2 regions of the Pararhizobium qamdonense genome follow, and region 2 is predicted to be linked to the other one. Evidence: riboswitches for the same ligand, from Rfam matches in the RefSeq annotation. Region 2 holds a riboswitch; the other holds the start of a gene.

Region 1 (14,485 bases), 880 kb from region 2:
ATGCAGCAGGCCGCCCGCGTCTCGCAGCGCACCGCCATGTTCCATCTCGGCAATCTCGTCGAGGAAAACGACACCGACAAGATGTTCACCAATCCGGACGACCAGCGGACCCAAGACTACATCATGGGCCGCTTCGGCTGAGGACGCTTTCGCCACCCTGTCATGAGGGCAGGGTGGTGGTCTTCCAACCCGGATTGTGATCGCAAGGAAAAACAATCATGTCTACGCACATTGCTTCCGTCTATGACGAAGATCTGAAGTACCTGACCCGGCGCATCTCCGAGATGGGCGGCCTGGCCGAACAGATGGTGGCCGAATCCGTGCGCGCCCTGGTCAATTCCGACCTGGCGCTCGCCCAGAAGGTCATCTCCGACGATGCCATTCTCGACGAGGCCGAGCGCCAGATCGGCGAGAAGGCGATCGTCACCATTGCCAAACGCCAGCCGATGGCGGCGGACCTGCGCGAAATCATGGGATCGATCCGCATCGCGGCCGATCTGGAGCGCGTCGGCGATCTCGGCAAGAACAACGCCAAGCGCGTCATCGCCGTTGCCCATGCCAGCCTGCCCCGGCAGCTGGCGCGCGGCCTGGAGCATCTGGCCGAGCTCGCGCTCGTTCAGCTCAAGGAAGTGCTCGATGTCTACGCTTCGCGCTCGCCGGAAAAGGCCAACAGCATCCGCGAACGCGACAATGAGATCGATGCGATCTATACCTCGCTGTTCCGCGAACTCCTGACGTACATGATGGAAGACCCGCGCAACATCACGCCCTGCACGCATCTCCTGTTCTGCGCCAAGAACATCGAGCGTATCGGCGACCACGCCACCAATATCGCCGAAACCATCTACTACATGGCGACTGGCGCACAGCCGGTTGGCGAGCGTCCGAAGGACGATACGGCCAATACGGTTGGCGCAATCGGCAATTGATGCCCACAGTAAAGTAAGTGAAATCTTACGGATAAATGCGCGAGCGGCCGCTGGAGCCGCTCGGCAAGCCTTCGGCCAGCCGGCCGGGCGCCAAGGAGCAGAACTGAATGTTGCCAAGAATTGCTGTTGTTGAAGACGAAGAGGCGCTCAGCGTCCTCCTCCGATACAATCTCGAGGCCGAAGGGTTCGAAGTCGATACGATCAATCGTGGCGACGAGGCGGAAATGCGCCTGCAGGAACGTCTTCCCGATCTCCTCATCCTCGACTGGATGCTGCCGGGCGTTTCCGGCATCGAACTGTGCCGCCGGCTGCGCCAGCGCCCGGAAACCGAACGCCTGCCGATCATCATGCTGACGGCACGCGGCGAAGAGAGCGAGCGCGTGCGCGGTCTGGCCACCGGCGCCGATGATTATGTGGTCAAGCCGTTCTCGACGCCGGAACTGATGGCACGGGTCAAGGCGATGCTGCGCCGGGCAAAGCCCGAAGTGCTGTCAACGCTGCTGAAATGCGGCGATATCGAACTCGATCGCGAAACCCACCGCGTCCACCGCAAGACCCGCGAGGTCCGCCTGGGCCCGACGGAGTTTCGCCTGCTGGAATTCTTCATGGCCTCGCCAGGCCGCGTCTTTTCGCGCTCGCAACTTCTGGACGGTGTCTGGGGTCATGACATCTATGTCGATGAGCGCACGGTCGACGTGCATGTCGGCCGCCTGCGCAAGGCGCTGAACTTTTCCAACATGCAGGACGTGATCCGCACGGTGCGCGGTGCTGGCTATTCGCTGGAAAGCTGATCGAGCGGTTCGCCAATTTCAATGGCGTGACCATCCGGATCGTAAAAGCGGAATACCCTCTGTCCCCAGGGCTGGGTCTCGATGGGATGGATGAGGATTACATGACCGGCGATGCGGGCAAACAGCGCATCCAAAGGATCATGTTCGAAATAGAGCAGGACATTTTGACGGCCATAGGCCCCGGAACTGACTGACGGATGTCCCCAAACCGTCGTTTCCAGGGATTTGCCCTCATGGATGGCAAATCCCGTTTCAAACAGGACGAAATCGCCGAAATCCTGCTTGATCGCCAGTCCCAGCTTCTCGCCATAGAAGGCTTTCGAGATGCTGATATCCCGCACGAACGGGATGGGATTGACGAAGCGCAAGGCAGGTTCCGCCCTTAGCGAGCCCGGCGGCGCTCGCCGGAGGGCTGGTAGGCCAGCTTGGCGTGGAATGTGCAGTATGGGGATGTGTCCGGGGAATCGTTGCCGCAGAAGTGGAACTCTTCCTTCATCGGGTCGCCGATCGGCCATTTGCAGGTGCGGTCGGTCAGCTGCGTCAGCACCAGGCGGCGCGACATCGGAACAACGACATTGTTGCCGGCGGGCGCTGTTTCCTGATCCTCGATCGCGTCGATCTCGACCTCTTCCTTCATGACGGTCGCGCCGGTGGTGCGGGTCACGGTGCGGGTGGCTGTCATGCGTGCTGCGGTAAAGCTCGGTGCGCGTGGTGCAGCGGTCGGGGCAGGGCGTTTGGCCCGTGCGGTTGCCGTGCTGCCGCCGGCCTTGGCGCGGCCCGGCAAGCAGAGACGGTGAACCTTGCCGATGACGGCGTTGCGGCTGACGCCGCCGAGTTGTGCAGCGATCTGGCTCGCGCTCAAACCCTCGGACCACAATTTCTTGAGTTTTTCGACCCGCTCGTCAGTCCAATTCATGGTCTTGTCTCCATTCCCAGCGTTGGTGATGGTCGAATCCTTCACCGGGCCCTGGATGTAATCCAAGGCTGAAACGCGATAACACTTTTGGTGACTAGGTCCGCCGCATGCGTTCTAGTAGTTGTTTCTTAACGTAGAGCCCGGGGGACTCCCTGACAAGAGTCAGGGGAATCCCGCCGAATCGATTTCTGAGTTTTCCCCAACTTGCTTGCGATGCGTGGCATTTTTGCAAGTGTATCCGGCTAAAAAAATCACATCCTCTGTATCAACGGGAATTGCCGGAAATCATGGGCTTTTGTTGACATTGCACTGCGAAATGAAGATAGTGCGCTGGCCGCCGCAAGGCGGCATTTTGATTTTTTACCGGCTGGTCACAGCCCTGTTGACGACGCCGATTATACAATTGCCGTGATGGTTTGAGGAGACATGCGCCATGGCCGATGCCACGCCGCTTTATGACACGTATGCACGCGCACCCTTGCGGTTCGAGCGCGGCGAAGGCGTCTGGCTGATTGCCGAGGATGGCACCCGTTATCTCGATTTTGCCGCCGGTGTCGCAGTCAATTCGCTCGGTCATGCGCATCCGCATCTTGTCTCCGCCCTGAAGGCGCAGGCTGACAAGGTCTGGCACCTGTCGAACCTTTATGAAGTGCCCGGCCAGGAAAGCCTCAGCCGCCGCCTGACGGAAGCAACGTTCGCCGACAAGGTGTTCTTCACCAATTCGGGTGCCGAAGCGCTGGAATGCGCCATCAAGACGGCACGGCGCTATCATTTCTCCAAGGGTCAGCCGGAAAAATTCCACATCATCACCTTTGAGGGCGCCTTTCACGGCCGCACGCTGGCGACCATCGCCGCCGGTGGTCAGGCGAAATATCTGGAAGGCTTCGGCCCGAAGGCACCGGGCTTCTATCAGGTGCCGTTCGACGATATGCCGGCGCTGAAGGCTGCCATCAGCGAAGAGACCGCCGCGATCCTGATCGAGCCGATCCAGGGTGAAGGCGGTATCCGCACGGTGCCGAAGGAATTCCTGCAGGAGCTGCGTTCGCTTTGCGACGAATATGGCCTGCTGCTCATTTTCGACGAAGTCCAGTCCGGCGTCGGCCGCACCGGCAAGCTGTTTGCCCATGAATGGTCGGGCATCACGCCGGATATCATGGCGGTTGCCAAGGGCATTGGCGGCGGGTTTCCGCTCGGCGCTTGCCTTGCGACCGAAGAGGCCGCCTCCGGCATGGTCGCCGGAACCCACGGCTCGACCTATGGCGGCAATCCGCTGGCCATGGCCGTCGGCAATGCCGTTCTCGACGTCATTCTTGCGGATGATTTCCTGCAGCATGTCCGCGATGTCTCGCTGGTCTTCCGCCAGGGTCTTGCCTCGCTTGCCGATCGGTTCCCCGATGTCATCGAGGAAATCCGCGGCGAAGGCCTGATGCTCGGCATCAAGGCCAAGGTTCCGTCCGCCGATCTGTTAAAGGCCATCCGTGCGGAAAGACTGCTGGCAGTGCCTGCGGGCGAAAATGTCATCCGCCTGCTGCCGCCCTTGGTGACGACGGCCGATGAAGCCCGTGAAGGCCTGGCGCGGCTTGAACGCGCGGCCGAACAGCTGACAGCGGAGCGACGACAGGCATCGGCCTGAACGACGCTTCACTGACACGCTGAAAAAACACAGGACTTTGAATAGAATGGCCGGTACCAGACATTTTCTCGATCTTTCTGCCATGACGACAACCGACTTGAGGTCGATCATCGAGGACGCCCGCGTCCGCAAGGCCGACACCAAGGCTGGCACAGCTGAAAAGCCGCTGGCCGGCAAGATGCTGGCGATGATCTTCGAAAAGCCCTCGACCCGCACGCGCGTCTCCTTCGATGTCGGCATGCGCCAGCTCGGCGGCGAGACGCTGTTCCTTTCCGGCACCGAAATGCAGCTCGGCCGCGCCGAAACCATCGGCGATACCGCCAAGGTCCTGTCGCGCTATGTCGATGCGATCATGATCCGCACCACCGATCACAATCGCCTGCTGGAGCTGGCCGAACATGCCACTGTGCCCGTGATCAATGGCCTGACGGATGCAACGCATCCCTGCCAGATCATGGCCGATATCATGACCTTTGAGGAACATGCGGGTCCCGTGAAGGGCAAGACCATTGCCTGGACCGGCGACGGCAACAATGTGCTGCATTCCTTCATCGAAGGTTCGGCCCGCTTCGGTTACCGCATGAATATGGCGGTGCCACTCGGCTCCGAGCCGGACGACAAGATCCTCAACTGGGCCCGCAACAATGGCGGCGAGATCAAGCTCTATCATGATGCCGATCAGGCCGTGGACGGCGCCCATTGCGTTGTCACCGATACCTGGGTGTCGATGAACCAGGAACACCGCGCCCGCGGCCACAACGTCTTCCAGCCGTTCCAGGTGAACGCCGCGCTGATGGCCAAGGCCGACAAGGATGCGCTGTTCATGCATTGCCTGCCCGCCCATCGCGGCGAGGAAGTCACGGACGACGTCATCGACGGCCAGCAGTCGGTGGTGTTCGACGAGGCCGAGAACCGCTTGCATGCGCAAAAGTCCGTACTCGCCTGGTGCCTTGGCGCTCTTTAGAGCGCTTCCGTCTAATGACGAGGCTCTCTAAGGGCTTTCCCGGCATATTGAAAACCGGGCTGCGGCACACGATCTAAACAACACGCTGATGACCGGCAGGTGGCGCGTCCGCCTTTGCCGGTCATTCTTATTGAAAAATCCATCCATCCGCGCCGCCGTTCTTCAGGGAGGCGGAAACGCGATCAGCCGTTTTTTCAGGAACGATCTGGACAAATCCGGCCCGCGCAGGATCAATAGAAGCATCGGACACAGTCCCGGCCTGCATGGCGGGCGGATATCCGAGGGCTAGGAGCAGAGTGATGACGGAAGCAGGTTTGGGCCTTGGCCATTTCGATTATGCAGGCGACGATCATGTCGTGCCGTTTCAGGTTGAGGGTCTCGACGTGCGTGGCCGCGCCGTCCAGCTCGGCCCGATGCTGGATGCCATCCTCGAGCGTCATAACTATCCGCTCCCGGTCGCCCGCCTGGTGGCCGAAACGGTGGTGCTGACGGTGCTTCTCGGCACGTCGCTGAAATTCGAAGGCAAGCTGATCATCCAGACCAAGAGCAACGGCCCGGTCGATCTGGTCGTCGCCGATTTCGCGACGCCGGACCGGGTGCGCGCCTATGCCCGCTACAATGAAGAGGCCTTGAAGATTGCCGAGGAAAACGGCCTGACCCAGCCGCAGCATCTGCTCGGCGATGGCGTTTTGGCCTTCACCATCGATCAGGGCGCGCATATGCAGCGCTACCAGGGCATCGTGCCGCTCGACGGCGCCTCGCTGGAGGAAATTGCCGGCGTCTATTTCCGCCAGTCGGAACAGATCCCGACCAAGGTGCGCCTCGGCGTTGCCGAGCTGCTCGATCGCGATGAAAACGGCAAGCCGCGCCACCGCTGGCGGGCCGGCGGCATGGTCGCACAGTTTCTGCCGGAAACGCTGGAGCGCATGCGCCAGCCCGATCTTCCTGGCGGCGACGGCGCGGACGATAGTTTCGAAGTCGATGATCTCTGGGATGAAGCCAGCGTCATGGTCCAGACGATCGATGCCGACGAGCTGACCGATCCGACCGTTGGTACCGAGCGGCTTTTGTACCGGCTGTTCCACGAGCGTGGCGTCAAGGTCTATCCGCCGCAGGCTGTCTATGACAAATGCAGCTGTTCACGCGAAAAGCTGCGCGACGTTCTGGCAAGCTTGAGCCAGGACGACATTGATCATGCGGCCGAGGACGGACTTGTCTCGGTCACCTGCGAGTTCTGCTCGACGACCTACCGCTTCGAAGCGACGGAAGTGAAGCCGCAGTAAAGACCTGCGGCGAAAAGGAAATCCAGGAAAACTGCGAAGCGGTTTTCCGTCCGGACGTGCGTCAAAACAGGAAGAGAGCATTTCCGTTTCTTAAAAAAACGGGAATGCTCTAATTCAGCGTCCGGTTCTGGCCGGGCGAATCCAGCGAAAAGGCGGGAATATCCACGTTGAAGCTCTCGCCACGCGTGGTTTCCATCAGATAATGACCGAACATCACACCGGATGGCGTGTCGAGCGGGCAGCCGGACGAGTACTCGTAGGTGTCTCCCGGGTTTAGAACCGGTTGCTCGCCGATGACCCCCGGGCCATTGACCTCGTCCACCTGGCCGTTTTCATCGGTAATGTGCCAGTAGCGCGTCATCAGCCTGACGGTCTCTTCCGACAGGTTCGAGATCAGGATGCGGTAGCCCCAGACATAACGGCTGTCATCCGGATCGGATTGCTCCTCCAGATAATAAGGTTCGACGGTCACCTCGATGTCGCGTGTCAGCGCGCGGTACATATGCAAACCCTTTCAAGTCCATAGGCAATATTCTACAGCAAGATGGTTTCATCAAGAATAACGCGATCCTTGGTATCAGCGTAAACTGTCAGGATAGGGTACAGCATGCTGGACGGTCATGTGAGGCGATGGATTGACCCTTGGCTGGATCGTGCAGGCAGGGCTCTGGCCGCTTATGGGTTCACCGCAAACACGGTCACCGTCACCGGTTTCCTCATTGGTGTGGCGGCAGCGGCCGCCATCGTCCTCGACGCCTACGCCGCTGCTTTCGTGCTGATCGGCCTCAGCCGAATCTGTGACGGCCTGGACGGTGCCGTCGCGCGGGCGACGCAGAAAACCGATTTCGGCGGCTTCCTCGATATCGTGCTCGACTTTGCCTTTTATGGCCTGATCCCGTTCGCCTTCATTTTTGCCGATCCCTATGAAAACGGCGTGGCGGGCGGCCTTCTGCTTTTGTCGTTTTACATTAACGGCGCCAGTTTCCTCGCCTTTTCGATCATGGCCGAAAAGCGCGGCCTCTCGACGGACATTCGCGGCGCAAAATCGCTCTATTTCACCACCGGTCTTGCCGAAGCGACGGAGACGATCGCCGTGTTCCTGGCGTTCTGCCTGTTTCCGCACTGGTTTTGCGAGATCGCAATCTGCTTCGCACTCGTGTGCTTCTACACGACGGTGTCGCGCATCATACTGGCGCGGACCTTCTTTACGGGAGAGCCTCCGGCCTAGAAAAACGCCCGCATCCAGGGGACACGGGCGTTCTGTACGCGTTGAAAAATCAGGCCTGAACCGACTTCAGAGCACGGGCGAAATCCTCGATCAGGTCGGCGCTGTCCTCGATGCCTGCCGAGAAGCGCACGGTGCCCGGCGAAATGCCAAGCTCGGCACGCGCCTCGTCCGACAGGTTCTTGTGGGTGGTCGTTGCCGGATGGGTGATCAGGCTCTTGCTGTCGCCGAGATTGTTGGAGATCAGCACCACATCCAGCGCGTTCTGCAGCGCAAACGCCGCCTCCTTGCCGCCCTTCAGCTCGAAGCAGACGAGCGTCGAGCCACCCTTCATCTGCCGGGCGATGATATCGGCCTGCGGATGGTCCTTGCGGCCGGGATAGATCACCTTGGCGACCTGGCTCTGCTCGGCCAGGAAATCGGCGACACGCGCGGCATTCTCGCTCTGCTGGCGCACGCGCAAGGGCAGGGTCTCGATGCCCTTCAAGAGCGTCCAAGCGTTGAACGGCGAAAGCGCCGGGCCGGTATGGCGGAAATAGTCGTGCAGATGTTCGTTGATCCATTCCTTGTCGGACAGGATCACGCCGCCAAGGCAACGGCCCTGGCCATCAATATGCTTGGTGGCGGAATAGACGACGATATGGGCGCCGAGTTCCAATGGCTTTTGCAAAAGCGGCGTTGCAAAGACGTTATCGACGATGACCTTGGCGCCGATCTGGTTGGCGATCTTGGCAACACCCTCGATATCGACCACTTCCAGCGTCGGATTGGTCGGGCTTTCCAGGAAGAACACCTTGGTGTTCGGCTTGACGGCCTTTTCCCAGTTTTCCAGGAAACGCCCGTCGATCAGCGTGAACTCGATGCCGTATTTCGGCGCCAGCGTTTCCACCACCCAGCGGCAGGAGCCGAACAGGGCGCGGGCCGCCACGATATGATCGCCGGCTTTCAGCTGGCACAGGATTGCTGCGGACACCGCAGCCATGCCGGATGCGGTGGCGCGTGCGTCCTCGGCACCTTCCAGCATGCACATGCGCTGTTCGAACATGTCGTTGGTCGGGCTGCCGTAGCGGGCATAGATGAAGCCGTCCGTCTCGCCCTTGAAGCGCGCTTCCGCCGCTTCCGAGCTGTCATAGACGAAGCCCTGCGTCATGAAGATGGCTTCGGAGGTTTCACCATGGTTTGAACGGGTCGTGCCGCCGTGAACGAGCTGTGTCGCGGGGCGCCAATTGTTGCTCATCGATTGTCTCTTTCAAAACAAAAAAACCGGCCGCGTAAAGCAAGCCGGTTTCAAACCCGGCCTTTTTAGCTATTTGTTTTACGTGGCTGCAAGCCGACCGGCCAAATCACCACGGGATAAGTCCGTATTTACTGATTAGCCGCGCTTGCGTCAATTCCCGTGAACAACAAGATATGTCACAGGGACAATTTAGGGTATGACGCCGGTTGGGCAAAGAGGACGATGGAAATGACCAGGGCCACAGGCATTCTCGCCGATCGCGCCATTGCTGCGCTGTTTGAGGCAGGGCGGTTGAAAAGCGAGGCGCGGCTCGATGAGGACCAGATCCAGCCGGCCAGTCTCGATCTGCGTCTGGGCTCCAAGGCATTCCGCGTGCGCGCCAGCTTCATGCCGGGCCCCGGCCATCTGGTGGCCGATAAGCTCGACCGGCTGAAACTGCATGTGATCGACCTCTCCGAAGGGGCTGTGCTCGAAACCGGCTGTGTCTACATCGTTCCCCTGATGGAAAGCCTCGACCTTCTGCCGGATATGTCGGCCTCGGCCAATCCGAAGAGCTCGACCGGCCGCCTCGATATCTTCACCCGCGTCATCACCGATCGCGCCCAGGAATTCGACAAGATCCCCGCCGGCTATTCCGGTCCGCTCTATCTTGAAATCAGTCCGCGCACCTTCCCCGTCATCGTCCGGCGCGGCTCGCGCCTGTCGCAGATCCGCTTCCGCATCGGCCATGCCTTGCTGACCGAAAACGAGGTGCTGGCGCTGCACGAAAGCGATGTCCTCGTTGCCAGCGAAACGCCCAACGTCTCCGGCGCCGGTATCGCGCTGTCGATCGATCTGAAGGGCACCGGTGCTGACGGCTTGATCGGCTATCGCGGCAAGCACCATACCGCCGTCGTCGATGTCGACAAGAAGGCCGAACACGGCATCTTCGATTTCTGGGAACCGCTCTACAGCCGCGGCCGCGACGAACTGATCCTCGATCCCGACGAATTCTATATTCTCGTCTCGCGCGAAGCCGTGCATGTGCCGCCGCTCTATGCGGCTGAAATGACGCCGTTCGATCCGCTGGTCGGCGAATTCCGCGTCCACTATGCCGGTTTCTTCGACCCCGGTTTCGGCCATGCCTCGGCCGGCGGCAAAGGCAGCCGTGCCGTGCTGGAAGTGCGCAGTCACGAAGTGCCGTTCATCCTCGAACATGGCCAGATCGTCGGCCGTCTGGTGTACGAGCACATGATGGAGCGCCCCGAAGGGCTCTATGGTCTGGGTCTTGGTTCCAACTACCAGGCACAGGGCCTGAAACTCTCCAAGCATTTCCGCGCAGAGTAAATTCCGCCCGGAAAACCGGCTGCCGCCTTGACAGGCAGCCGTGCTTGGTGGAAACCTCGGTCGCAAGGCGGGTATGATGTAGTGGTAGCTTGTCAGCTTCCCAAGCTGATCGTGCGGGTTCGATTCCCGCTACCCGCTCCACCTTGTTCCTCAAGCTCTTGCCGCATCAGGTCCCATGGTCTTTCACAGGAACATGCGGTGTCTTGTTCCAGGAAAACGGATGTGTCCGCAGCTCCAAAAGTGCCTTCCATGCGGCGAGCGACATGAAGAGCCAGTAAATTGGCACAAAAACCCAACGCCAGCCGACCGCCCGTTTTTCCCATATCGTCATCCGGTTACGCCCAAGCGAAATGAAGACCGCATAGCTGCCGAAGACATTGATGATATCGCCGCTGAACAGCCAGAAGGCCAGCCAGTCATGCGTAGATGTGCTGTTGTGCAGCATCAGCCAGGTCAGATAGGCGATGAAGCCGATGACGACGGGATGACTGAGCGCGGACAGCAGCATTCCGCCCACCAGGATCTGGAAGACGAAGAAAGCCGGCCAGCCCATTTCTTTGGCCAGTTGGCCCGGCTTGCGCATCAGCACCAGCCATGTCTGCAGCCACCCTTTGAACCAGCGGGTACGCTGCCCCAGCCAGACGGAGGGCAGGACCGGCGCTTCCTCCAGCGTCGGTTTGGCGATGACGCGCGATCGATAGCCGAGCCGGTACAGCCGCATGCCGAGATCGGCATCCTCGGTCATATTGTAGGGATCCCAGCCACCGATCATCCTCAGCTCCGCCGTGCGGAAATGATTGGATGTGCCGCCCAGCGGCAGGGGCAGACCCGTCAGAGACAGCATCGGCAGCAGCCCGCGAAACAGTCCGGCATATTCCAGCGCAAACAGCGCGCTCCACCAGGATTGCCGCGCATTGGTGATAATCAGCGGCGCCTGCAGGCAGATGATATGCGCAGGGGCTGCGATGAACGTGTCGTACGCTTCCCGCAACTGGCCGGGATGCGGCCGGTCTTCGGCATCATAGACCGTCACATAGGTGCCGCGAACGCCGGGCAGCGCATAGGCGAGCGCCTTTGGCTTGGTGCGGGGCAGGTGGACCGGCACCAGAACGATCTCGTATTCGCGCCCCAGCCGCAAAGCTTGGATCGCCGCGATGGTTGCCGCATCATCCGCCTCGCAGATCAGCTTGATATCGAGCCGCGAGCGCGGCCAGTCGATCTGGTTGAGCGCGTGGACGAGCTGCGCCACGACACTTTCTTCCCTGTAGAGCGCCACGAGCACCGAATAGACCGGTACAGGCCCCGCGGCGACGGGCGGCAATGCCCGCGCCCGTTGCAGCGCCAGGCGCTCCTGGCGCCCGGCGGCCCTCAACGCGTAGAGGCGCACCAGAAAATTGGCAAGATAGAACAGGGTCAGCACGATATGCAGCACCAGGATGCTGATGGTGGGCAAGGCCAGTGCCACCCCGATCAAGCTGCACAGCGTGACCCCGGTATAAAAACCCTGCTTGCCCCAAAAGGTGATGCGGGCGCTGTAGAGGGGCGCGGTTTCAAACAGCGCGCGCGTTACCACCGATACCCGCCTCTGGCTGCCCGCCTGCCAGGCGGCAGCGCGGACCGCTGATGGTGTCGAGATGGCCAGGCATTGGCGCAGCATCGGCATGCGCTGCAACAGCGTGGCAAGTTCGGCGAACCGGCCGATCGACGGAACGATCACGGTGACCGGCGGACGGCTGGCGTGATGCATCCTTAGAATTTCCGGCCGCACGATCTGGGTGTCGAGGCCGTCGACGTCCTGAACCCGCTCCGCATCGATCACGGGCATGAAATCAAGCCCCAGCATTTCCGCCAGCGCCTCGAAATAGATGGTTTCCTCGATCTCGCCGGATGCGAGCAACTCGTCTTCGACGCTTGTGCCATGCGCTTGCGCCAGTCGCATAGCCAAGGCAATCGCCGGCTTGCCGATCCCCATCTGGAGCAGCAGTCGGCCTTCGTGCTTCAACGCCGGCGCCAGGCGCGCAATCGCAGTATCGTTTCGAGATCGCCCGCCGGGCGGCTCATTCGCGGTAGCCATTCCGGAATTGTCCGGATATTCTCCCAGCCGCATAAACACCCTATCGCTGCGCGTCGCGCGGTTCTTTCTCACCGCTCTCCGGGATTGATCATAATGATACGCGCTTTCCGTGCATCTCTAAAATCCTATGGTATATTCTCGTTTTGCGTGTATTTGGTTGCATCTTTTCCAGTGTCATTGCGTGCTGCGGAAGGGGTGAACGATCTGCCCCTGTTGTTTGATGCGCGCGAACGGATTGCAAAACCGGACCTGAGTGGCCTCGCCCGGCTGCGGTTTTTGACCACCGTGGATTTCCCGCCGTTTAATTTCATCGATCAGTCCGGCAAGCTTGCCGGCTTCCATGTGGATCTGGTCCGCGAGATCTGCCACGAGCTGGAAATCGACGCCAAGTGCCAGATTCAGGCCGTGGCGTTTGCAGAGTTGCAGCCCGCTCTGGAAGGCGGGCAGGGGGAGGCAGTCATTGCCGGGATCGGCACCAGCTCGGAATTGCGGCAGCGATTTGCCTTTTCGAGAACCTTCATGAAGTTGCCCGCCCGTTTCGCTGCCAATCGGCAAATGATGGCCGGTGCGCTTTCGGTGGCGTCGCTTGCGGGAAAGCCGGTCGGCACCGTGTCGGGAACCACGCATGAGGCCATGTTCAAGGCATTTTTTCCCAAACTCGAAAGCCGCTCTTTTCCCAGCCGCGACGCGATGCTGGCGGCCCTGAAGCAGGGAAGCGTTGCGGCGGTGTTTTCAGACGGCATGCAGTTGTCGTTCTGGACGGCCGGCAGCGATGCGGCCGGATGCTGCGCCCTGATCGACGGCGCTTACTTCTCGCAACGGTTTCTGGGCGAGGGGCTGGCGGTCATGAACCGCAAGGGCGATTCCGCGCTGACGCAGGCGATCGATCATGCGCTGCTGGAATTGTCGCGCAAGGGCCGGCTGAACGAGATTTACCTGCGTTATTTCCCAGCCGGGATCTATTGAGCTTTGTCATTTCAACTTTCGAAATGGCAGAAACAACGACCAGAACAATCGGTATGGCAAAGGGTTGCGATATTGCGCAAGCCCGATCCCCATGACATCCGGCGGATGTTGCGAGCGGCCGCGATAGGTTGAAAACAGCTGGTCCCAGATCGACAGGTTGAAGCCGTAATTGCTGTCGGTCTCGTCTGGCTCCGTGGAATGATGGATGGCGTGCATGTCCGGCGTGACGATGAGGCGGCGCAACAGCCCGTCGATGCGGCCGGGAAGTTTCAGGTTGGCGTGATTGAACATGGCTGCGCCATTCAGCACGATCTCAAAGACCAGAACGCTTTCCGGCGGCGCGCCGATCGCAAGGATCACGGCGGATTTCCACAGGACCGAGAGCATGATTTCCAGCGGGTGGAAGCGCAGCGCGGTCGTCAGGTCGAGACCGGTATCGGCATGGTGCACCCGGTGGATGCGCCAGAACAGTGGCACTTTGTGAAAAATCAGATGCTCCAGCCAGATGGCGAAATCGAGAATGACGAAGGCTAGAATACCGCCGATCAGCGGTGGCATCCCGAGCATCGGCAAAAGCCCGTATCCATGCGCAGCGGCAAACAGCGCGACACCGGTGGCCGCTGCCGGAAAGATCAGCCGCAGGATCAGCGATGACAGGACGAGGATCGAGAGATTGGTAAACCAGCGCCGGGCTTTCAAGGCGCGCATCAATTCCGGCCGCTCCAGCCGGGGATGGAGCAGTTCGAGCATGGCAAGCGTCAGGAAGATTGCGGCAAAGAAGGCAAGCCTCAGGGCCGGTTCGCCAATGCCGAACAGCGTCATGCCTGCACCATCATCGATTGCCTGTTCGTCTTGTGAACCCTTATTCTATCGGGATGGCGACTGAGGTGAATGCACTTTGGCGTGAAGCGGAAAACCGCTCTCTGTCACCTGCGAAACCGTGCCATGGCACCGCGCTCGATGGCAGCGCAGGTCAGCTTGTCCAGCCCCAGCCGGTCACGCAGCAATTGCAGCAGCCGGATTTCCTCCTGGGCAATCGCGTGGTCGGCAGCGGCAATCTCGACGGCCAGCGCATAGGCCGTATCATTGAGACGCGCGGGAAGCGCTTCCCGTACCACTTCAAGCGCGATGTCCAATCCTT
Region 2 (14,485 bases):
ATAGTCGCGCGTTGCCGGCTTGCGGCGGCCGGTCAGGCCGAACAGGCGGCGGATGCGGGCCTGGGCGGTAAAGCGCATATGGGTGAGCGCGCCGGCCATCACCATGATGATGCCTTCGGATTCGTCGTCTTCCGATTCGTCGCTGACGGTGCGGGCCTTGCTGGGCGCGGGTGCCTTAACGTCGATCTCGTCCTGCGGATCGGATACGCCGATGAGGCCGGCGCTGTAGATCAGGAAATAGGCGGCAGGAAGCGTGAAGAGAACGGCGAGCACCGTGCCGAACGTGCCGCTCGGGTAGGTGCCGGTGAAAAGGGCCGGAAAGCGCAGGATCATGTCGCCGAAGACGCCGCCAAGGCCGTTTGGCAGCGGCCAGGTGACCGGGGCCGGAATGCAGCTGAGCGCTGCGGACGCCAAGACCGAGCCCAAGAACCAGGCACCGCCACGCTTGACGATATGATCGAAGGGCTTGGCCATGATCAGCACCAGGCCCCAGGCAACCACGGGCAGCAGCGACACGACGCTGGCAATGCCGAAGAACTGCATGAAGATATCGGCAAAGGCAGCGCCGGTATAGCCGAGCAGATTGGTCGGGGCATCGGCGGTCGCATAGGAGAAGCTGGGGTCAGCGACATTCCAGGTCGATAGAGCGGCGATTGCGAAGCCGAGCGCGGCGAAAATTGCAAACCCCGCCAGGGCGGCGATCTGCTTCCAGACGAATGTGGAAAGCACAAACCGGTTGGAACGGTTGTCGTATACCGCCTGATTGCTTCTGCTCATGATGACCTGCTGCCTGTTATTCCGGAAAAACGCCATGCGCGCATGTTTCCAAGGTAAGCAGAGGAGGGTTAAAGCCCTATTAACCTTGACGCTTCGTTTACGTGAAAGAGGGCTGAGAGGCCAGTTTTCACCACTGGAACCGGTTTTGCGGCGGGCGAAGACCGTCTGAGAGCAAAAAAAAGACCCGGACGGGAGGTCCGGGTCAAAAGCGGTCGCGCACGAGGCGAAACCGCGACGGGACTGGTTGCGGAGCCGGTTTGCCGGCTCCGCAGGTTGCTTACGAGTGGTAGGCGGCTTCGCCGTGCGAGGAAAGATCGAGACCTTCGCGTTCGGCTTCGACCGGAACACGCAGACCGACGACCACATCGACGATCTTGTAGAGGATCGCCGAGCCGATGCCGCACCAGGCGATGGTGACGAGAACGGCATAGAGCTGCGTCATGAACTGGCCGCCCATGGTGACGCCGTCGGCATAACCGATGCCGCCGAGCGAGGACGAGGCGAAGATGCCGGTGGCCAATGCACCAAACAGACCGCCGATGCCATGGACGCCGAACACGTCTGCCGTGTCGTCATAGCCGAACTTGTTCTTCACCACGGAGACGAAGAAGTAGCACAGCGGCGAAACGATTAGACCCATGACGATCGCACCCATCGGGCCGACAATGCCGGCGGCGGGGGTGACGGCGACGAGGCCGGCGATCATGCCGGAAGCGGCACCAAGCATGGACGCCTTGCCGCGGGTGAAGGTTTCAACCAGCGACCAGGAGATGATGGCAGCGGCTGTCGCGATGAAGGTGTTGACGGTGGCCAGCATTGCGCCGCCCGAGGCTTCGAGGTTGGAACCGGCATTGAAGCCGAACCAGCCGACCCAGAGCATGGCAGCACCGACAAGCGTCAGTGTCATGGAATGCGGAGCCATCATGTCCTTGCCGAAGCCTGTGCGCTTGCCGACCATGATCGCGCCGATCAGACCGGCAACGCCGGCGTTGATGTGAACGACCGTGCCGCCGGCGAAGTCGAGCGCGCCCCAGCCGAAGATCAGGCCGTTTGCGTCCCAGACCATGTGGGCGATCGGGAAGTAGACGAAGGTTGCCCACAGGACGCAGAACAGGACCGCAGCCGAGAACTTGATGCGTTCGGCAAAGGCGCCGACGATCAGGGCGGGCGTGATGGCCGCGAAGGTCATCTGGAACATGATGAAGATCATTTCCGGAATGACGACGCCATCAGAGAACGTGGCGGCGGTGGAATCCATGGTGACGCCCGAGAGGAACATCTTGGCCGTGCCGCCCCAATAGGGCGATGTCGAGCCGCCGAAGGCGAAGGAATAGCCGTAGATGACCCAGATCAGCATGACGGCGGAGCCGGCAACGGTGCACTGCATCAGGACCGAGAGCATGTTCTTGGCGCGTACGAGGCCGCCGTAGAACAGGCCAAGGCCTGGGATGAGCATGAACAGGACGAGGATGGTGCAGACGAACATGAAGGCGGTATCGCCCTTGTCCGGAACCGGTGCGGCGGCGACTGCTTCGGCTGCTGCCGGGGCGGCTTCCTGCGCAAAGGCGACGGCCGGAGCGAGAAGAGCTGCGGCTGCAGCGCCCACGCGTCCAAGAGAGGTAGAAAGTTTAAATGAAGACATTGACATGTAGCTCCCTGAACGGCCGTGACTTACAGCGCTTCTGTGTCGGTTTCGCCGGTACGAATGCGCACGGCATGGTCAATCGAGTAGACGAAGATCTTGCCGTCGCCGATCTGGCCGGTCTTGGCTGACGTGGCGATCGCTTCCACGGCCTTGTCGACGATTTCGGTGGCAACGGCGATTTCGATCTTCAGTTTTGGCAGGAAGCTCACGGCATATTCGGTGCCGCGGTAAATTTCCGTATGTCCCTTCTGACGTCCGTAACCCTTCACTTCGGTCACGGTCAGGCCTTGGATGCCAACGGCAGTGAGGGCTTCGCGAACCTCATCGAGCTTGAACGGCTTGATAATGGCCATCACAATTTTCATCTGGTTTCCCATCCTTGTTCCACTTTCGGCTCGGGGCCGTCTCTCCTTGCCGCCGAGCACATTTCCCCAACGACTGCTCTTAGCTATTCAAGGGGCGTGCCAGTTTGGGAGTGGATGGGTAAGTCCATGAAAAGACACGGAAATGCCACATTCCGCCGGTGACTTGCGGCGGAATGTCAAAAATTTGTCAAATTAAAAGATGAAAAAATAGGCTGAATCGAAAAATTGGCGCTTTTTTATTCAGATGCCTTTTTCCGGATCAGGCCTTCCTGGGCAACGGACGCGATGAGCATCCCGGAGCGATCAAAAAGGCTGCCACGCGTCATACCGCGTGCACCGAAAGCGCTGGGGCTGTCTTGCGTGTAGAGCAGCCAGTCGTCCATGCGGCAGGGGCGATGGAACCACATGGCATGGTCGAGGCTCGCCACCTGCAGGTCGCGGTCAAACACCGAGGTGCCGTGCGCGTAAAGTGCGGTATCCAGCAGGGTCATGTCGGAGATATAGGCAAGCACCGCCGCCTGGATATGGCGCTCGTCCGGAACGGTGCCGACGGCTTTCACCCAGACGTCCTGCGACGGCTCCAGCTTGTCGCGCGAAAAATAGTGTTTCAGCGAAACCGGGCGGATCTCGATCGGCCTTGGCCGCTCCCAGTAACGGCGGACGGCTTCCGGCGCATTGGCGAGATATTTTTCCTTAATATCCTGTTCGCCCATCAGCGTTTCCGGCGGCGCGAGATCCGGCATGGTGATCTGGTGGTCGAAGCCCTCCTCGTCGAACTGGAAGGAGGCCGAGAGCGAGAAGATCGCCTTGCCATGCTGGATGGCAACGACGCGGCGGGTGGCAAAGCTCGATCCGTCGCGGATGCGGTCGACATCGTAGATGATCGGCACGGCGGGATCGCCCGGCCGCATGAAATAGGCGTGCAGCGAATGCACATAGCGGCCTTCGCTGACGGTGCGCTGGGCTGCCACCAGCGCCTGGCCGATCACTTGTCCGCCGAACACGCGCTGCCAGCCGACCTGCGGCGAGCGGCCGCGAAACAGGTTCTCCTCCAGCTTCTCCAGATCCAGCGTCTGCAACAGGACGTCCATCGGGGCGGGGTTTTCGGCAGGGCGCGGCATTTCGGCAATCTCCTGGGGTCGAGCGCCCAAGCGGTAGGAACGAGCGCATCAATGATCTATATAGGCCATAAGCAATGCTCAAGAGCGACGGGAGAATGAGAGATGATCGATGTGCTGATTGCGGGCGGCGGTTATGTCGGGTTGTCGCTGGCCGTATCCATCAAGAAGGCCGCCCCGCATCTGTCCGTGAGCCTGATCGACGGTGCGCCGGAAACCGCCTGGAAAAAGGACGAGCGCGCCTCGGCGATCATCGCGGCGGCTTCGCAGATGCTCGACGTGCTCGGTGTCTGGAGCGAGATCGAGCCGGAGGCCGAACCGATCCGGCGCATGGTCATTACCGATTCAAAGACCGCCGATCCGGTCCGCCCGGTCTTCCTGACCTTCGAGGACGAAAAGGTCGAGGGCCGGCCCTTTGCCCATATGGTGCCGAATGTCGCCCTGGTCGGCGCATTGCGCAGGGCTGCCCTGGAGCTCGGCGTCGAGATCCGGCAATCGACGGCGGCTACAGGCTTCAAGAGCGGCGATCACTCGGTTTCCATCGACCTTGCGAAGGGCGGGGCGATCGAAGCGCGGCTGCTGGTGGCCTGCGATGGCGTGCGCTCAAAACTGCGCGATGCCGCCGGCATCAAGACCGTCGATTTCGATTATGGCCAGTCTGGTATCGTCACGACAGTCGAGCACGAGCGGCCGCATGAGGGCACAGCGGAAGAGCATTTCCTGCCCGCCGGCCCCTTCGCGACGCTGCCGCTCAAGAACAACCGTTCCTCGCTGGTCTGGACCGAGCGGACGCGCGATGCCGACCGGCTGATCGCCAGCGACGACCTGGTGTTCGAGGAAGAGCTGGAGCGCCGCTTCGGCCACAAGCTCGGCACGCTGAAGGTCGTCGGCGGACGCCGCGCCTTTCCGCTGGGGCTGACGCTGGCACGCGATTTCATCGCGCCGCGCTTTGCCCTTGCCGGCGATGCCGCCCATGGCATTCACCCGATTTCGGGCCAGGGCCTCAATCTCGGCTTCAAGGACGTGGCAGCCCTTGCCGAAACCATCGTCGATGCCGACCGCCTCGGTCTCGATATCGGCTCGCTCGCCGTGCTCGAACGCTACCAGAGCTGGCGCCGCTTCGACACATTCCGCATGGGCGTCACCACCGACGTGCTGAACCGGCTGTTTTCCAACGATGTCACGCCGGTGCGCGCCCTGCGCGATTTCGGGCTGGGGCTGGTTGATCGCATGCCATCGGTCAAATCGTTCTTCATCCGCCAGGCGTCGGGGCTCGGCGGGCAGACCGAACCGAAGATGCTGGGTGGGCAAGCGATTTGAACGGGGCGCCGGTCCTCGTCGCATTGTCAGAGCGTGTGGAAACTTACCCCCTCTGTCACTATCGTGACATCTACCCTCAAGGGAGGAGATCGTTCTTTTTCCTTGTGCCCAAAGCCAATGGACATCTCCCCCTTGAGGGGGAGATGTCGGCGTAGCCGACAGAGGGGGGTGTCTCGCCGATCTCGCCAGCCTGCGCGGAAGTGCGGAGGTCGCCTCAATCCTCGATCTTGCGTGCCTCGGAAATCAGCATGATCGGGATGCCGTCGCGGATCGGGTAGGCAAGTCTTGCCTTTTCCGAAATCAGCTCGTTGTCAGCAGCGTGGTAGCTGAGACGGCCCTTGGTCAGCGGGCAGACCAGAAGTTCAAGCAGTTTGGGATCGACCCGGCTGGTCCTGTCTTCCATCTGATCGGCCTATTGCAGCATGGTTTCGATGTCGCCGAAAGTTCGGGCGAGCACGATCTCGGTGATGGCAATCAGCGTTTCGGCGCGGGTCTTGAGATCCGGGGCCTCCAGCAGCGCCTGCTTTTCGGCCGGGCCATAGGGCGACATCATCGCCATGGAATTGACGAGCGTCACGTTGCTGGCGCGCTCGACGCTCTCCCAGTCCGCTTCCAGCTTGTTGGCATCCAGATAGGCCTTGAAGGCGGCCAGCAGCGCATCGCGATCGACCTGCGCTTCGTCATCGGGTTCGGTGAGGTCTGTGGCGAAGGGAACGATCTTGAAGTTACGATAGCCCTTTTTCGACAGGGGCACCTCGTCGAACAGCCGGAACCGGCAGATGCCGGTAAGCGAGGCAATATAACGGCCGTCTTCCATCTCGGCAAAGGACGTGATCCGGCCGACGCAGCCGACCTGGCAGAGCGCCTGAACATGCGCTTGGCCCGCCTCGTCGCGAATTTCACCGAAGGAGGGCTGGATCATGCCGATCAGGCGGTTTCCGGCCAGTGCATCGTCAAACATGGCAAGATAGCGCGGTTCGAAGATATTGAGCGGCAGCTGCGAGCCGGGAAGCAGGAGCACGCCCGTCAGCGGGAATACCGGAAGCATCTCCGGTAGGTCCTGAGGCCTCAGATAACGTGCGTTACCAACTTGCATGTCTCAATTCACCCCGTCGCTGTCAGCGCTCTTATGACGGCCCACTTTGTGATGGCCAGGGGGGCCGTGCCGCTTAAAGACAAGAAATGGGGCGCCAAACTCAAATCTCAAGGGAGATCGTCACCAAGCCGTAACGATAAAGACTTCCCTTGAAAAGTGATTATGAAAACAGGATCGAGGACAGTTTGCGGCGTGCCGAAAGGGTTGCAGGATCCATCGGCCCCCAGACGTCGAAGAACTGCAACAGCTCGCGCCGCGCGCCATCATCTTCGAACGTGCGGTCGCGCTTCATCACCTTGAGCAAGTGGTCTGCCGCCGCCTCGCGGTCGCCTTCGACATTGCGGATCTTGGCAAGCTTGATGCGCGCGCCGTGATCGTCGGGATCGGCAGCGAGGATCTGTTCCAGTGCATCCGGATCGCCGAGCTTGCGCGCTTCCTCGATCTGGTCGAGCTTTTTCACGACAGCGGCGATGCCGGCATCCTTGGCAAGCTCGTCGCTGAGATCAGACAGAACCTCGCGCGCCTGTTCCACTTCGCCAGCGGTAACAAGGCAATTGGCAAGCCCCGCAAGCGCCACGGCATTTTCGGGATCGGCCTGCAGCACGGCGCCAAAGAGGCCAGCGGCATTCTCAAGGTCGCCCTGTTCGGCAAAGGCTTTGGCGTCTGCGAGCGCCGCATCGATCCCCGCCTGCTGGTCATCGATCATCGGGCCGGCAACCTTGTCGATGAATTCGCGGATCTGGCTTTCGGGAACGGCACCCATGAAACCATCGACCGGCCGGCCGCCGACAAAGGCGATAACGGCCGGGATCGACTGGATGCCGAGCTGGCCCGCAACCGAGGGATGATCGTCGATATTCATCTTGACCAGCCGGACGCGGCCCTGGGCTTCGGTCACCACCTTTTCGATCACCGGGGTCAGCTGCTTGCACGGGCCGCACCAGGGCGCCCAGAAATCGACGAGCACCGGCTGCTCACGGGAGGCTTCCAGCACGTCGCGGGTGAAGTTGGCGGTCGTCGTCTCCTTGATTAGCTCGCCGGCCGGTGCGGCTGTGGCCGCTGGCGCCGTCACGGGCGTCTGTGCCGGGGCGCCGCCATAGCTCGCCGTTGCCGTCATCTGGTTGCCGTAGGATGCTGCATAGGGATTGTCGTTGCCGCTCATCATGTCTCCTCGCGGACATCCTCGTCCGTCTGACTGTCTTCCCGTCAGAGATCGTATGTCAGGACGTCACTTTCAAGACAAGGGCTTCATGTCCCGTCGCCTCGATAAAGCGCAGGAGGTCCTTTGACGCGATCGATGTCGTCGCATCGTTGGAAAGCGGATGGCAGTTGACGATCTCGTCCTTCATCAGCTCTTCGTCGATGATGATCTTCACGTTCCGGTCGGTATCATTGATCACACCGAAGGCGGTGACGGCGCCGGGAATGACGCCCAGATATTCCATCAGCTTTTCCGGCCGCCCGAACGAAACCTTGCTGGCGCCACCGATGATCGTGTGCACCGTCTTTAAGTCCACGGTGGCGTTTTCCTCGACGGTGAGCAGGAAATAATTGTCCTTCTTGTCCTTCACGAACAGGTTTTTGGTGTGGCCGCCGGCAATGGCGTCGCGCAGCGCCACCGATTCGGCGACGGTGAAAACCGGCTCGTGCCGCAGGGTCTGATGCGCGATGCCGAGGCTGTCGAGAAACTGGAATAATTCGTCCGGCGTTTTCGGCTGCATTTCACTCATGGCGGCATCCTTCTGGCTTGAAAATGGCGGTCCTGTTTACGCCGAAGGGCAAAAAATCGCAATCTTCCACAGAAAGCAGGCTGTAAAACGTCTTGTTTTCAGGGGCTTGCGACATGCGCATGAAATTTTTTTGGATCGGCCGTCATTTCCCTGTTGCATTTAAAAATCGTCTGGGCCATATAGCCGTCGTCGCAGCAAACAACAACGCAGCGGCGCCACGGTCCACCGACTACCCCCGGACCGAGGCTGATGAGCGGGTGTAGCTCAGGGGTAGAGCACAACCTTGCCAAGGTTGGGGTCGAGCGTTCGAATCGCTTCACCCGCTCCATTTTCTTCTAAGATCAGCAGAACTTTGCATTACGCGACGATGAAGTCGTAGCGGCCGAATTTGCCGTCGTCAGTCGGGCTGACATCGAGCAACAGAGTTTCGTTGAATATCCGGTCGCGCTCGTTGAGTGGCTCGTTTGGAAAGTAGAGTTGCGTCGTCAGCACGCTCCCGCCGGGCCGCTGGACTTTCAGGTGGTAATGCCGGGTGCGGCCAGGATATAGGCCTGGAACGATCGTCTCGAACCACCATTTTCCTTCAGCATCGGTGAATTGATGTCCGCGGAGTTTGTAGCCGCTGTTGTCGTAGCGCCCCTTTTCGTCGGCATGCCATAACTCGATCAGCGCTTTTGAAACGGGCCGGCAGTTCTGGGTCAACACGTACCCGGCGAGTGTCATCCTTTCACCGTCGGGTGCGTCGTTCGCGAAGTCCTGTTTTTCGGGGCTTTCCAGGGAGAAATACGGGCCCTCCGTTTGCCTTTGCGTCAGATCGTCATCGTCACTGCACGTTGGTGTCAGCGACAGTTGTGCCGGCGCATCGCTTGCCTGAGCTAGTCCCGGCAGCGCAATCGGGGCGGCAGCGAAGCCGATCAGGAAATGTCGCCGGGTGGGCATTGCGCTGTATCTCCCCTTTGTGGATATCAAAATCCTTGCGGCTTCATAAGGCGGAAGTGAGGCGATATTCTTGCCCCATCAACCCCTCCCCACATACGGCATCTGCGTCGCCATTACGGTCATCGTCAGCACGTTTGCGTCGAGCGGCAGTCCCGCCATGTAGATGACCGCGTCGGCCACCAGGTTGGCCGGGATGGTGGGTTCGGGGGCGATTTCGCCATTGGCTTGCAGGACGCCGCCGCTCATCTTTGCCGTCATGTCCGTCGAGGCATTGCCGATATCGATCTGGCCGCAGGCGATGTCGAACAGGCGGCCGTCGAGAGCGGTCGATTTGGTGAGGCCGGCGATCGCATGTTTGGTGGCCGTGTAGGGAGCCGACATCGGGCGGGGTGTGGAGGCGGAATTCGAGCCGTTGTTGATGATCCGGCCGCCGCGCGGTGTCTGCGCCTTCATCAGCTTCATCGCCTGCTGGGTACAGAGGAAGGCGCCGGTCAGGTTGGCGCTGACGATGGCGTTCCACTGTTCGAAGGTGATGTCCTCCATCGGCACGGCGGGAAGACCCATGCCGGCATTGTTGACGAGCAGGTCGAGACGGCCGAAATCCCGGCGGATGGTGGAAAACAATGCGGAGACCGCCTGCGGATCGCCGACATCGGCGGCAAAGGCGTGTGCCGCGCCGCCCGTCTCAGCGGACAGTTGGTTTGCCGCCCTTTGCAGAACATCAGGGCGGCGTCCGGAAATGACGACCGTATAGGCGTTTTTCAGCAGCGCGAGAGCAATGACGCGGCCGATCCCGGTGCCGCCGCCCGTGACCAGGGCAATCTTGGATACACTCGCTTCAGCCATGGCCACGTCCTTCTCCTGCCGCATCATCGGCAGGGACATCAAAACCGGTTTTGCCGCAAAAGCCCAGTGGGTTGGTGTTGCATATCGCAGCGTGATGCTGGGACGTGTTGTGCAAGCCTGGACGAAGGGGGCCGGGAGAGCCAATCAGGTCCAGGTAAAGACGTAGTCTGTTTCCTGCCGCAATGTTTCGCCTGGCCGCAGGATGGCTTCTGGAAAATTGGCGTGATTGACCGCATCCGGCCAGATCTGGGTTTCCAGGCAGAAACCGGCGAAGGGGCCGTACTGGCGGCCTTCGAGGCCGGGCACGGGAATGTTCATCTTGAAGCCGGTGTAGAATTGCACGCCGGGCTCCGTGGTGCGGACTTCCAGCGAAATGCCGGAATTGATGCTGCGGACCAGAGCGACCGGCTGTTTTGGACCGCGCCTCTCGGCCAGGCAGAAATTATGGTCATAGCCGATTTTTTCGCCGTCCAGCTGGCGGCGAAGCGGGGTCATGGCGCGCAGGTCGAAGGCGGTGTTTTCAACGGCGCGGATTTCGCCGGTCGGAACCTGCAGATCGTTGGTCGGAAGATAGCTGTTGGCGGCGATCATCGCGTCATGACTGAGCGCATCGGCGGTGCCGTCGAGGTTGAAATAGCTGTGCTGGCAAACATTGCAGATCGTTGCCCGGTCGGTCGTGCTCTCGTAGAGAACATTGAGCACGCCGCCATCGCTGACTGTATAGGTGCAGGTGATGGTGCAGTTGCCGGGGTAGCCGGCGCGGCCATCAGGATCGGTGATCTCAAGCACGACGCGGTCCTGCGCCGTCTCGACCAGTCTCCACAGGCGCTTGGCAATACCGTCGCTGCCGCCGTGCAGGTGTGTCACGCCTTTTTCGTTGCATTCCAGCTGATAGGAAACGCCGTCGATGTCAAAGTGTCCGCCGCCGATCCGGTTGGCGTTGCGGCCGGGTGTCGCGCCAAAATAGGGAGAATGGGCGAGATAATCGGAAAAATTCTCAAAGCCGAGCACCAAAGGCGCGGCGTGGCCGTTCAGGCGCAGGTCCTGGATGACTGCGCCCCAGGTGAGGATATGCGCGGTCAGTCCACCGCCCTTGATCACGATGCGATGCACGGGCTCGCCGGATGGCATATGGCCGAACACTTCAGTCTCTGTCTGCACGGATTTTCTTCCTCCACTCATCCGGCCGCAAACTGCGTCATTTCGCCGATGGCGGCAACCGAAAAGTCATACAAATTACGCCGATCCGCCGGCCTTTTCCGTTCCAGCGCATCGCGTGGCCGTGACCACAGCAGATTCGTTTCAAAACGTCTTCTGATAGATGATGAAGGGCGTCTTTTCGGCGATCCGGTCATAGAGCTTGCGGGCATTTCCATTGAAATCCTGGGTCATCCAGTAGACTTCATCCGCTTTTTGCGCGTTGGCTTTCGCATAGACAGCCTCGATCAGCGCCCGGCCGATCCCCTGTCCGCGCACATCCGGATCGGCAAACAGGTCCTGCAGGTAGCAGATGGAATTCTCGTGCCAGCACGATCTGTGAAAGAGATAATGCGCAAGGCCGACCGGCCTGCCATCGAGAACGGCCAGAAATCCCGCATATTCATGGGCCGCACCCGTCAGCAGCCGTGAAAAGGTGAGAACGTAGATCTCCTCCGGCAGGCTGGTTTCGTAAAAGGCGAGATAGGCCTTCCACAGGCGGCGCCAATCCTGTTCGTCGCCGGGTTCGATGGGGCGGATGATGAGATCTGCGGTCAGCGTCTGTCCTTCCCGATATCGGCGAGATCAAAGGATGTCGTCTGATAGATATCGTTGATCCAGTTGCCGAACAACAGGTGGGCGTGGCTGCGCCAGCGGTTCTGCGGCGTCAGCGTCGGATCATTATGGGGAAAATGGTTGTGCGGCATCTTGATCGGCACGCCGGCATCGACGTCGCGGAAATATTCGTCCGAGAGCGAGGTCGAATCATATTCGACATGGTTGAAGACATAGAGCCGGTTGCCAGCCTTTTCGTGTACGAAGCAGACGCCCATTTCCTCCGATTCCATCAGGATTTCCAGCGCCGGATTTTTCTCGATATCGGCGCGGCGCACCTCGGTCCAGCGCGAGACGGGGATCTGGAAATCATCCGAGAAGCCACTGAGATAAGGCGAGGACGGGTTGAGATTGTGGTGGCGATAGACGCCGAAAGCCTTTTCCTTCAGCGTATATTTCGGCACGCCATGGAAATGGTAGATCGCCGCCATCGCGCCCCAGCAGATGTTGAGCGTCGAATGGACATTGGTATGGGTCCAGTCGAGGATGTCGCTCATCTCGTTCCAATAGGTGACGTCCTCATAATCCAGCGTCTCGACCGGGGCGCCGGTGATGATCAGGCCGTCGAACGTGCGGTGCCTCACCTCGTCCCAGGTCTGGTAAAAGGCAAGCAGATGTTCCTCCGGCGTGTTCTTGGGCTTGTGGCCGCCGAGCCTGATCAGCGAGAACTCGACCTGCAGCGGCGAGGCGCCGACAAGGCGCGCCATCTGCACTTCGGTCTTGATCTTGTTGGGCATGAGATTGAGCAGGCCGATCTGCAGCGGCCGGATATCCTGACGGATCGCCGCAGTTTCGGTCATCACCCGCACCCCCTCTTTGACGAGGGTCTCATAGGCGGGCAGCGTATCGGGAATCTTGATCGGCATGGACAACACTCGGATCTACGAACTCGCGGGGCCGGCATAAAAAAACCGGCAACGACAGAATCGCTACCGGGCCCGCTTGCTTGCGCTCGCACGGCCCTTTAGCGACTTATTTAACGTGGCTGCAAGCCGGCCGGCCAAATCACCACGAGCTTCCTAAATAGCGCCTGTGCGGCTGCGAATCAATATGCAGTGCCTCTGCGGCAGGTGCGCCGCGCGCTTTTTCACGCTGTTGTGTCCGGCGTTTTTGAAACTTGGCCGCTCTTTCATCCGTAACCCTCACGATTACAGGAGGATGCGCGATGCCCAGTCTTGCCTATCAGATCAGCCCGGCCGATTTCCGCCAGCGGCGCCTGTTGCAGGCGACCATCGCCATACTTGCGATGCTGCCGGTGTTTGCAGGACTGGGCGGCTTGGTGATGGGACCGGCATTTCTCGGGGAAAAGATGCCGCCTGTGGATCTCAGCAGCCATGTGCGGTTCCTCTCCGGGCTTTTCTTCGCCTTTGGAATTGCCTGGTACAGCTGCATTCCCGCAATCGAGACGAAAGCGGCGCGGATCCGGCTTCTGGCGATCCTGACTTTTGCCGGCGGGCTGGCGCGGCTCGTATCGCTGATTGCAGATGGCGTGCCTTCGGCGGGGCATCTTTTGGGGCTCGGCATGGAGCTTGTGGTCGTGCCCTGCCTGGTCTTCTGGCACGGCCGCGTTTCGGCCTTGAGCCAGGGCCGGGGCTGAAAAGGTCGCGCGGCGTCCTTCATCTGAAACGGGTGGAGGCGATTGCCGCAAGCGGCGGGTGGGGCGGTCCTAGGCGTGGCTGGGAGGGCCGTCTCACCCTTTGCCGCATGGTAGAGCTTTCCCAATTCGTTCCTTTTACGTCCGATCATGCGCGGGCCGGGGCTGCACCGGGCAGATCGCCTGATGGCGAAGCGTGGGCGGAGACGCGGTTGCGGCCGGAATTCTTGGCCTCATAGAGGGCGGTATCGGCTTCCTCCATCAGGTTCGCATGGGTTTTGTCCCGCTCGCTGCTGCGATAGGCAAGGCCGATGCTGATCGTCACCGGGCGGCGGATCTGGCGCGGATGTGCATCGATGAGCGCCTGGACATTGCCGCGGACCCGCTCGGCCACGGCGATCGCTTCGTCCTGCGAGAGATCGCTGAGGATGACGGCGAATTCCTCGCCGCCGAGGCGGGCGGCAAGGTCCTTTCCGGGCCGGATGGCGTTTTGCAGGGCGCCCGCCACCAGCACCAGGCAGATATCACCATCGACATGGCCGAAGCTGTCATTATAGGATTTGAAATGGTCGATATCGGCGATCAAAAGTGCCGTGCGGCCGGCATTGGTGCGGATGAAATTCATCAATTGGCGGCGGTTGGCCATGCCCGTCAGCGGATCGGTCAGCGCTTCGACGGAGAGCTGCCGGTTGGCCCGCTCCAGGGCGGCGCCGCGTTCGGCCAGATCCTCCGCGAGCTGTTTGTTTTCCAGCGATAGATGCAGGGCGAGCGTCAGCTGCGATCCCACGGCCCGCGCCATCACCACCAGGGCAAGGCACAGAAGGGCTGCGGCGATCGCGAGCAGGCCACCGAATTCGACATCGCTGGCGGCAAGCGTGATGGTGAAAGTCGCCAGGATCGGCACCTGGAAAAGAAAGTGAGCCGGCTCATAGACGACATTGGGAAAGGTGCAGGTGATCGCGCCCATGACCACGCAGCAGATCACCAGCGTCTGGCTGTGGTCGCCGATGCTGAGCATCCAGGCGCCGCCGATGCCCCAGGCCAAACCGGAGATGAGGAAAATAGCTTTGCTGATATGCGACCACGCGACCGGCCCCCAGCCTTTGGGATGGCCGCTTCGACGGGCCATGGCGCCGACGGCATAGGCGGCAGCCGGGGCGCAGATGCAGAAAAACCAGATCAACAGCCCTGTTTTCGCCTGCGGCGACCAATAGGCTGATATCGCGATCAAGCCGCCGAAGAT

The links. A riboswitch is a leader RNA that binds a small molecule or an ion and turns the genes downstream of it on or off. The one in region 2 is predicted to bind S-adenosylmethionine.
Region 1: linked by a shared signal. The riboswitch ahead of PYR65_RS20050 (O-succinylhomoserine sulfhydrylase) and the one ahead of metA (homoserine O-acetyltransferase MetA) in region 2 are both predicted to bind S-adenosylmethionine.

The regions. Positions count from the first base shown of each region.
Region 1 is NZ_CP119566.1:4,088,378-4,102,862, reverse strand. Features, by position in the region: gene pstB (phosphate ABC transporter ATP-binding protein PstB) at 1-141, shown strand, start outside; gene phoU (phosphate signaling complex protein PhoU) at 219-929, shown strand; gene phoB (phosphate regulon transcriptional regulator PhoB) at 1,037-1,720, shown strand; gene PYR65_RS20085 (VOC family protein) at 1,702-2,088, opposite strand; gene PYR65_RS20080 (GcrA family cell cycle regulator) at 2,103-2,636, opposite strand; gene PYR65_RS20075 (aspartate aminotransferase family protein) at 3,070-4,269, shown strand; gene argF (ornithine carbamoyltransferase) at 4,316-5,233, shown strand; gene PYR65_RS20065 (Hsp33 family molecular chaperone) at 5,533-6,516, shown strand; gene apaG (Co2+/Mg2+ efflux protein ApaG) at 6,626-7,018, opposite strand; gene PYR65_RS20055 (CDP-alcohol phosphatidyltransferase family protein) at 7,124-7,744, shown strand; gene PYR65_RS20050 (O-succinylhomoserine sulfhydrylase) at 7,794-8,978, opposite strand; SAM riboswitch at 9,023-9,101, opposite strand; gene PYR65_RS20045 (2'-deoxycytidine 5'-triphosphate deaminase) at 9,207-10,304, shown strand; tRNA gene PYR65_RS20040 (tRNA-Gly) at 10,372-10,445, shown strand; gene PYR65_RS20035 (glycosyltransferase) at 10,471-12,378, opposite strand; gene PYR65_RS20030 (transporter substrate-binding domain-containing protein) at 12,472-13,344, shown strand; gene PYR65_RS20025 (sterol desaturase family protein) at 13,351-14,166, opposite strand; gene PYR65_RS20020 (tellurite resistance TerB family protein) at 14,271-14,485, opposite strand, start outside.
Region 2 is NZ_CP119566.1:601,287-615,771, forward strand. Features, by position in the region: gene PYR65_RS02930 (DNA translocase FtsK) at 1-777, opposite strand, end outside; gene PYR65_RS02935 (ammonium transporter) at 1,055-2,419, opposite strand; gene PYR65_RS02940 (P-II family nitrogen regulator) at 2,449-2,799, opposite strand; gene tesB (acyl-CoA thioesterase II) at 3,024-3,908, opposite strand; gene PYR65_RS02950 (ubiquinone biosynthesis hydroxylase) at 4,011-5,225, shown strand; gene PYR65_RS02955 (Trm112 family protein) at 5,440-5,628, opposite strand; gene PYR65_RS02960 (LON peptidase substrate-binding domain-containing protein) at 5,638-6,321, opposite strand; gene trxA (thioredoxin) at 6,482-7,483, opposite strand; gene PYR65_RS02970 (prolyl-tRNA synthetase associated domain-containing protein) at 7,542-8,051, opposite strand; tRNA gene PYR65_RS02975 (tRNA-Gly) at 8,305-8,379, shown strand; gene PYR65_RS02980 (dioxygenase family protein) at 8,409-8,990, opposite strand; gene PYR65_RS02985 (SDR family oxidoreductase) at 9,069-9,836, opposite strand; gene PYR65_RS02990 (aldose epimerase family protein) at 9,981-10,967, opposite strand; gene PYR65_RS02995 (GNAT family N-acetyltransferase) at 11,139-11,591, opposite strand; gene metA (homoserine O-acetyltransferase MetA) at 11,588-12,514, opposite strand; SAM riboswitch at 12,593-12,670, opposite strand; gene PYR65_RS03005 (DUF4345 domain-containing protein) at 12,814-13,245, shown strand; gene PYR65_RS03010 (GGDEF domain-containing protein) at 13,391-14,485, opposite strand, start outside.